2 regions of the Allobosea sp. P5_A5 genome follow, and region 1 is predicted to be linked to the other one. Evidence: riboswitches for the same ligand, from Rfam matches in the RefSeq annotation. Region 1 holds a riboswitch; the other holds the start of a gene.
What was found. A riboswitch is a leader RNA that binds a small molecule or an ion and turns the genes downstream of it on or off. The one in region 1 is predicted to bind thiamine pyrophosphate.

Region 1 (4,004 bases):
CGCGCGAGCAGGCGGGGTTTTCCGGCGAGCGCGAGATGGCCTGCCGCGATTTCCAGCGCGAGGCCCAATACGGCTTCTGCACCGCGCGACTGACCGAGGCCCGCGCCGCAGAACTTCGCACGCGGCTCGGCCTCGACACCGCGCCGAAGCCGGCGAGCAAGCCGAAGCCGCGCCCGGCGGCTCCCAAACCATTGCCGCTATCGCCCGTCCCGACGGAATAGTCGCGGGCGGCCTTACGCCACCGCTCCAGCCGGCTGCAACGCGTGCCGCAGCCGTTCCGGTGCTTATTCCGCTGCCGGTAGATAGATGCTGGCGCCCTTTTCGAGAAACTCCTTCGACTTGGCCGCCATGCCTTCCTTCTGGATTTCGCTCCGCGATGCCTGATCGGAGGCCATCGCTTCGAGATTGGCGCGCTCGTTGTCGCTCATCGCGAGGACCTCGGCGCGCAGATCCTGCGTGATCTTCATCGAGCAGAATTTCGGCCCGCACATCGAGCAGAAATGCGCGACCTTGTGGGCGTCTTTCGGCAGCGTCTCGTCATGGAACGAGCGCGCCGTGTCGGGATCCAGCGAGAGATTGAACTGGTCCTCCCAGCGAAACTCGAAACGGGCGCGGGAGACCGCATCGTCCCTGATTTTCGCAGCCGGATGGCCCTTGGCGAGATCGGCCGCGTGCGCCGCGATGCGATAGGTGATGACGCCGGTCTTGACGTCGTCGCGGTTGGGTAGGCCGAGATGCTCCTTCGGCGTGACATAGCAAAGCATGGCGCAGCCATACCAGCCGATCATCGCCGCACCGATGCCCGAGGTGATGTGGTCGTAGCCCGGCGCGATGTCGGTCGTCAGCGGTCCGAGCGTGTAGAACGGCGCTTCGCCGCATTCGCGCAGCTGCTTGTCCATGTTCTCCTTGATCTTGTGCATCGGCACATGGCCGGGGCCCTCGATCATGACCTGGCAACCCTTATTCCAGGCGACCTGCGTCAGCTCGCCCAGCGTCTCCAGCTCGGCGAATTGGGCGCGGTCATTGGCGTCGGCGATCGAACCCGGACGCAGGCCGTCGCCCAGTGAGAACGAGACGTCGTATTTGCGCATGATGTCGCAAATCTCGTCGAAGCGCTCGTAAAGGAAGCTCTCCTTGTGGTGCGCCAGGCACCAGCGCGCCATGATCGAACCACCGCGCGAGACGATGCCGGTGACGCGCGAGGCCGTCAGCGGCACGTAAGGCAGGCGCACGCCGGCATGGATGGTGAAGTAGTCGACGCCCTGCTCGGCCTGTTCGACCAGCGTGTCCTTGAACACCTCCCAGTCGAGCTTGATCGGATCGCCGCCGACCTTCTCCAGCGCCTGATAGATCGGCACCGTGCCGATCGGCACCGGCGAATTGCGCAAAATCCACGAGCGGATGTTGTGGATGTTGCGGCCGGTGGACAGGTCCATGACGGTGTCCGCGCCCCAGCGGATCGCCCAGACCAGTTTCTCGACCTCCTCGGCCGCACCCGAGGTCACGGCCGAGTTGCCGATATTGGCGTTGATCTTGACGAGGAAATTGCGGCCGATCGCCATCGGCTCCAGCTCGGGATGGTTGATGTTGGCCGGGATGATGGCGCGGCCGCGCGCGATCTCGCTGCGGACGAATTCCGGCGTCACGAATTCCGGCACGGCGGCGCCGAAGCTCTCGCCATCGGCATGGCGCTCGCGGGCGCCTTCCATCATCGCGGTGCGGCCGAGATTCTCGCGGTGGGCGACATAGATCATCTCGGGCGTGATGATGCCGGCCTTGGCGAACTCGTATTGCGTCGCCATCTGGCCGGGCTTCGCCTCGAGAATCGGACGCTGCGCCGGGCAGGCCGGGACGAGCTGATCGGCGCTGATGTGGCCGTTATCGGCGCCGGTGACGATGCGGCCGGGGACGACCTGGAAACCCTGCCGGTCGAGCCAGGCCCGACGCGGCTGCGGCAGGCCGGCATTCAGGTCGATCGCGATATCGGTCTCGGTGAAGGGGCCCGAGGAATCGTAGATCCGGACAGGCGTCTCGGAACCGGTCGTCAGCTGCACCTCGCGGAACGGCACCCGCATCGTCGGGTCCTCAGGCGGCGCGACATAAATCTTGCGCGAGCCGATGATCGGGCCGGTGGTGACGCTTTGCGGGGCCGTCTTGACGCTGTTCTTCTGCGGCTTGGTGTGAACGTTCATCTGGGATCTCCTCCTTGGTCAGGTCAGGAGATCCGGGTTCGAAAGCGGTCCAGTCGCTGTCTGCGGGCGAGGACGAGCCTCAATCCGCGTTCCAGTCCCTCCGCCGGTATGACCCGGATCAGGTTCGATGGGTTCGGCTTATCGCCATCTCAGCCCTTGCGAGCACCCCTCGGAACGGTTCCAGATTAGGCTTTTGGCGAGACTGCGCAACCGACAAAGAAAAGCCGGCCTGACCAGGCCGGCTGCACAAACACTACCAAGGGATATCAGGCGAGGATGTCAGGCGAAGAGATCGACCTGCGCACCCTGACCGACTGGCAAAAGCGCTTTCGCCTGGTCGGCGCCTTTTTGGAGCAGGTCGACGACGCTCTGCTCGGCTTGGGCGTTCTGCTTGACCATCTCCAGCCCGAGCGACTGCTGCGTTGCGGCGCTCGACATGCCAACCAAACTCGTCGCGGTGGAGATGCTGTCGCTCATGCGCTTGGGCATACCAGCGCGATCTTTCTCAACCCTGAACGAAAACGCTCAAGGTGCGATGATCGATGGCACGCCGCGTGGCATCGGCGGGCTGCGCTCGGACTGCGAGCGCTCCGTCTGATCGCCCTGGTCGCGCAACCTCGCAACATCGGCGCGGGGCGCCATCGGCACGCCGGGCGCGCGCTGTCTGACTTGCGGCTGCGGCTGTGACGGGGTCTGCGGCTGGGCCAGCGCCGGAGCGATGAAGGAGCCGGCGACCAAAGCGCCGGCGAGGGACAGGGTAGTGAATTTCACGGTCTCGCCTCCTTTTTGCTTCCTCGACAAGGAAACGAGGCAATCGGTGCTCCGGTTCCGACCCAAAAAAGAGGCCGCCCGGAGGCGGCCTCTTTCGGTGCGACGGCGTTACGGTCAGCCGCCCTGCCCGTTCAGCAGCGGCGTGATGCGCCGGAGCGTGACACGCCGGTTCTCGCGTGAGGCGGCCTGCGTGTTCACTTTCAGATACTGCTCGCCGTAACCTTGGGTGGTCAGGTTCTCCGGCGGAATCTGGAAGTCGCGCGTCAGGACCTCGGCGACCGACTGGGCCCTACGATCCGACAAAGACAGGTTGTCGACGTCGGAGCCGACGGCGTCGGTGTAGCCCTCGACCATGAAGACCTCGTTGGGCGAGCTTTTCAGCACCTGCTTGATCGAAGCCGACAGCACCGCGAGGCGCTGCGCCTGATCCTGCGGGATCTGCCATGAGCCGCTGTCGAAGTTGATCGTGTCGATATCGACGCTGCGCATACGGGCTCGCAGATCCGGCGAGTAACGCACCTCGTCCAGCGTATAGCGACGCGGGATCGGCGCGACGGGCGGAGCCGCGAAGGTCTCGTAGATCAGCCCTTCATCGGCCTGGTCCGCATCGACGATGTAGCGGTCGCGCGGGATCTGCAGCGGCGGTGGCGGGAGGACGACGATGTCGTCGCCGTACCGGTCGGGTCCGCCGCCCCGGATCGTGTTGTCGATGATCACCACCTCGCGGCCATCAGGCTGCATGCGGACGCGGCGGACGAGCCGGCCCTGATCGTCGGTGACGGTGACGATGCGCGTGCCGTCGGGCCGATCGAAGATCGTGCGCGTCTCGCCGTCGCGGCGCTCGGAGCGGCCCTGCCAGCCGAGATCGCGGAAGCGCTGATCCTCGTCGCGGCGGATGATCGCGGTCCCGTCATCGTCGCGGATGATCGTGCGGCCAGGCTCGCGGATGATGGTGACGTCACCCTCGCGCTGCTCTTGCCGGCTGGCACGGATATCGTCGAAACGCTGCGCGCCCTGGCTCGCCATGATGCCGCCGACGAG
Region 2 (4,004 bases), on a different contig from region 1:
ACCACGAGCGGGATGCCCGGAAAATGCTGGCGCATGCTGCGCAGGCCATAGGGGTTGTTCAGCCCGCGTCCCGAGCCGATCGGCGCGCCCCAGGGCATCAACACCTTGCAGCCGGCATCGAGTAGACGCCCGCCGACGACGAGATCCTCTGTCGTATAGGGAAAGACCTTGAAGCCGTCGTCGCTGAGGACGCGCGCGGCCTCGACCAGCGCGATCACATCGGGCTGCAGGGTGTCGTCCTCGCCGATGACTTCGAGCTTGATCCAGTCGGTATCGAAGACCTCGCGCGCCATCTGTGCGGTCGTCACCGCCTCCTTGACCGTATGGCAGCCGGCCGTGTTGGGCAGCACCTTGACGCCGAGCTCGCGGATCAAGCCCCAGAAGGCCTGTCCCGCCCCGCCCCCGGCCGATTCCCGCCGCAGCGACACCGTGACGATTTCGGCGCCCGAGCGCTTCACGGCCTCGGCCAGGATCGCCGGCGAAGGGTAGAGCGCCGTGCCGAGGAACAGCGGATTTTGCGGCTCGAAGCCGTAGAACGATGCCATCTCAGCCCCCCTGCATCGGTGCGACGACTTCGATGCGATCGCCTTCGCTCAGCGCGATCTCGCCCCGCTTGCGCGCCGGCACGAAGTCACCATTGACGGCGGTCGCGACGATCCGGCCGGCATAACCCAATTCCGCCAGAGCCTCCGCCAGCGTCGTCGCGGCGACCTGCTGCGGCGCGCCGTTAAGCAGCAAGGTCATGCAGCATCTCCGATCTGGTTTGCGGGTGCAGCACGGCATCCGCCGCCATCCGCGCCATGGCGGGGCTCAGCAGGAAGCCGTGGCGGTAAAGCCCGTTGACATGGAGCACCTTCCCCCGGCGCACCAGACGCGGCAGGTTGTCGGGGAAAGCGGGGCGCGCGTCGGTGCCGATCTCGACAATCTCGGCCTCCGCGAAAGCCGGGTGCAGCGCATACGCCGCGCCGAGCAGTTCAAGCATCGAACGGGCCGAGATGCGCTTCCGAGCGCCGCTCTCGATCATCGTCGCGCCGACCATGAAATGTCCGCCGCGACGCGGCACGATATAGAGCGGGATGCGCGGATGCAGCAGCCGGACCGGCCGCGCGAGCGAAATCTCGTCACTTTTCAGAACCAGCATCTCGCCCTTCACGCCCCGCAGATCCCGGAGTGTCTCGCGCGCCGCCAGGCCGCGACAGTCGAGAACCGCCTCGGCCTCGACGTCGACCGGCTCGACCTGGCTCCCGAACCGGATCTCCCCACCTTTGGCCAGCACCTTGGCGCCGAGAGAGGCGATCGCTCGGCGCGGATCGAGATGCGCCTCGTCGCCGAAGAACAGCGCTCGCGAGAAGCGGCCGGCCAGATCGGGCTCCAGCGCGGCGACGGCCTCGGCGTCGATCTCGACAAAGCGATCCGTGCGCTGGCCGAAGCGGCGCAGTTCGGAACGATCCCTGCTCGGCGCGACGACCAGCGTGCCCTGGCTGACCACCTCATCGGTGTGTCGCGCCCACCAGCCCGCCGCCTCCTGCCCGAGCCGCACGACCGGCTCCTCGGCGCTCTCCCCTTCGCACCAGGGCGCCAGCATGCCACCGGCGAACCAGGAGCAGGCTTCGGCTCCGATGCGGGAGCCGCGCTCGTGCACCGTCACGCTCGCGCCCCGTTCGAGCAGCTCGACCGCGCAAGCCAGGCCGACGACGCCGGCGCCGACGATCGCGACTTGAAGGCTTCCTGACTTCGTCGAGGACACGCGCATTCCTTCATGGAAGCCGAGAAGACAGCGGCCTTAAGGCGCGATGCAGAGCCCTGCAGCGGAAGACCGTTCCCTTCGCCGGCATGACCCGGATCAGGTTCGATGGGTTGACGCCAATCGCGTCTCTCAGCCTCGCGGCACCCCAACGGACGAACTCAATCTAGGTGCGGGGCTCGCGCACGGCAAGCCAATGGCGCGCTTTCCGACAATGATCGGTGCGGCGTACGGGCTGCGCGGTCGAGCACCGCGCAGCCCGCCGGTCGAGAAGGTCGGGCGCCTCGGGCCTTGCCTAGAAACCTTCCCTGGACCGCTCCGCCGGCCTTTCCCACGCTTGCACGCCCTAATTGACGGAAAATGACGCTTCACGCCGCCGCCATGACGACGATGGGATTTCTCCGCCGAAAATGACGGCCGAGGCTTGTCAAAGGCGGGCGCGATCAGGCATAGACCTCTCGCCGGAGACGTGGCCGAGAGGCTGAAGGCACTCGTTTGCTAAATGAGCATACCCCACAAGGGTATCGAGGGTTCGAATCCCTCCGTCTCCGCCACTCGCCCCCATAAGCGTTTGCTTCGATTGCTTAATCAACGATCGAAGATGCTGGTTACATCCGCTGCCACTCCAGCAGATAACCCAGCATGAGGGCCGCCTGGCTAGCCGGGCACGCCTTTAGCGTGGCAACGCACATCCGAATCGCGCCAGGAGCCTCCGTCACAGTCGACAATCCCAGGCATGGGCCTGCTGACTCCTCACGATCACACGCTGATCATGATCGACTTCCATCGCAGATGGCGCAGCGGATGATCCAGGCCGGCGCTCGCCCGATGACCTCGCTGCAATATCTGCCAAATTGCAACGCGCCTGGGCCCGCACCGCGACCTATGAGATGACTGGCGGGATCACCAGGACCGTCGGCGGCGCCTACGGCCTCGGCATCAGTTACGCTAAGATGATGTTCGGCGCCTTCGAAAGGCACTGATCGGCGATCGCCGTTTCCTGCCCGACCGGCTCCAGATGCCTCCAACTCAGGATTGCCAGCATGCCCACCATCACGACCAAGGACGGCGTTGCCATCTTCTTCAAGGACTGGGGTCCGAAGAACGCGCAGCCGATCGTCTTCCATCACGGCTGGCCCCTGTCGGCCGACGACTGGGACACGCAGATGCTGTTCTTTCTCCAGAACGGCTATCGCGTCGTGGCCCATGACCGGCGCGGCCACGGCCGCTCGGCACAGGTCAGCGACGGCCATGATATGGATCACTATGCGGCAGACGCCTTCACCGTGGTCGAGCATCTCGATCTCAGGAACGCCGTCCATATCGGCCACTCGACCGGCGGCGGCGAGGTCGCCCGCTACGTTGCGAAACACGGGCAGCCCGCCGGCCGCGTCGCCAAGGCGGTGCTGGTCAGCGCCGTTCCGCCTCTGATGCTCAAGACCGCCACGAATACGGATGGCGTACCGCTCGAAGTCTTCGACGGCTTTCGCAAGGGCACAGCCGAAATGCGGGCACAGCTGTTTCAGGACGTCGCCGCAGGCCCGTTCTACGGCTTCAACCGCGAGGGGGCGACGGTCTCTCAGGGCGTGATCCAGAATTGGTGGCGTCAGGGCATGATGGGCAGCGCCAAGGCCCATTTCGACGGCATCAAGGCCTTCTCGGAGACCGACCAGAGCGAAGATCTCAAGGCGATCACGGTGCCGACGCTGGTCCTGCATGGCGACGACGACCAGGTCGTCCCGATCGCCAATGCCGCGCTGAAATCGATCAAGCTGCTCAGGAACGGCACGCTCAAGGTCTATCAGGGCTATCCGCACGGGATGCTGACCACCCATGCCGATGTGATCAATCCCGACCTGCTCGCCTTCATCAAGAGCTGAGCCCTGGCGAGGCAGCCCCGTCGGCTGTCTCGCGCCCTTCATCGCAACCCGGATGCCGACCTCGTCGTACTCGACCGCGACTACATCTCGGTGCCCGAAGATGAGATCCAGGACATCGAAAGCGTGCTGACCCTACTAGGCGGCAGGGTTGTATCCGGCGCGAACGATATCGCGCCGCTGGGCCCGCCACTGCTGCCGGCCATGCCGGCCTCGATCGGTTTCGACGTCACGATTCACGGCGCCACTTCCCGTATAGCGTTGATAAGCAGTCCGAACGTGTTGCTGCTTTGGCCACGGCTGACCGGGTCGAAAGCGAAGGAGACGAGACAACCCTCGCCATAGGGTTCTCGAACGGCAAGAACCGCGCCCTGAAGACGTTC

Region 2: it holds a riboswitch for thiamine pyrophosphate, as region 1 does, so the genes downstream of both, thiO (glycine oxidase ThiO) here and thiC (phosphomethylpyrimidine synthase ThiC) in region 1, are expected to answer to the same signal.

The regions. Positions count from the first base shown of each region.
Region 1 is NZ_JBFUKY010000017.1:343-4,346, reverse strand. Features, by position in the region: gene AC1DR6_RS21845 (hypothetical protein) at 1-221, shown strand, start outside; gene thiC (phosphomethylpyrimidine synthase ThiC) at 285-2,192, opposite strand; TPP riboswitch at 2,270-2,372, opposite strand; gene AC1DR6_RS21835 (hypothetical protein) at 2,472-2,630, opposite strand; gene AC1DR6_RS21830 (hypothetical protein) at 2,718-2,963, opposite strand; gene AC1DR6_RS21825 (OmpA family protein) at 3,078-4,004, opposite strand, start outside.
Region 2 is NZ_JBFUKY010000004.1:132,212-136,215, reverse strand. Features, by position in the region: gene AC1DR6_RS10295 (thiazole synthase) at 1-545, opposite strand, end outside; gene thiS (sulfur carrier protein ThiS) at 547-744, opposite strand; gene thiO (glycine oxidase ThiO) at 728-1,747, opposite strand; TPP riboswitch at 1,804-1,905, opposite strand; tRNA gene AC1DR6_RS10280 (tRNA-Ser) at 2,208-2,298, shown strand; partial or broken gene AC1DR6_RS10275 (hydrolase) at 2,546-2,727, shown strand; gene AC1DR6_RS10270 (alpha/beta fold hydrolase) at 2,788-3,624, shown strand; gene AC1DR6_RS10265 (M14 family zinc carboxypeptidase) at 3,858-4,004, opposite strand, start outside.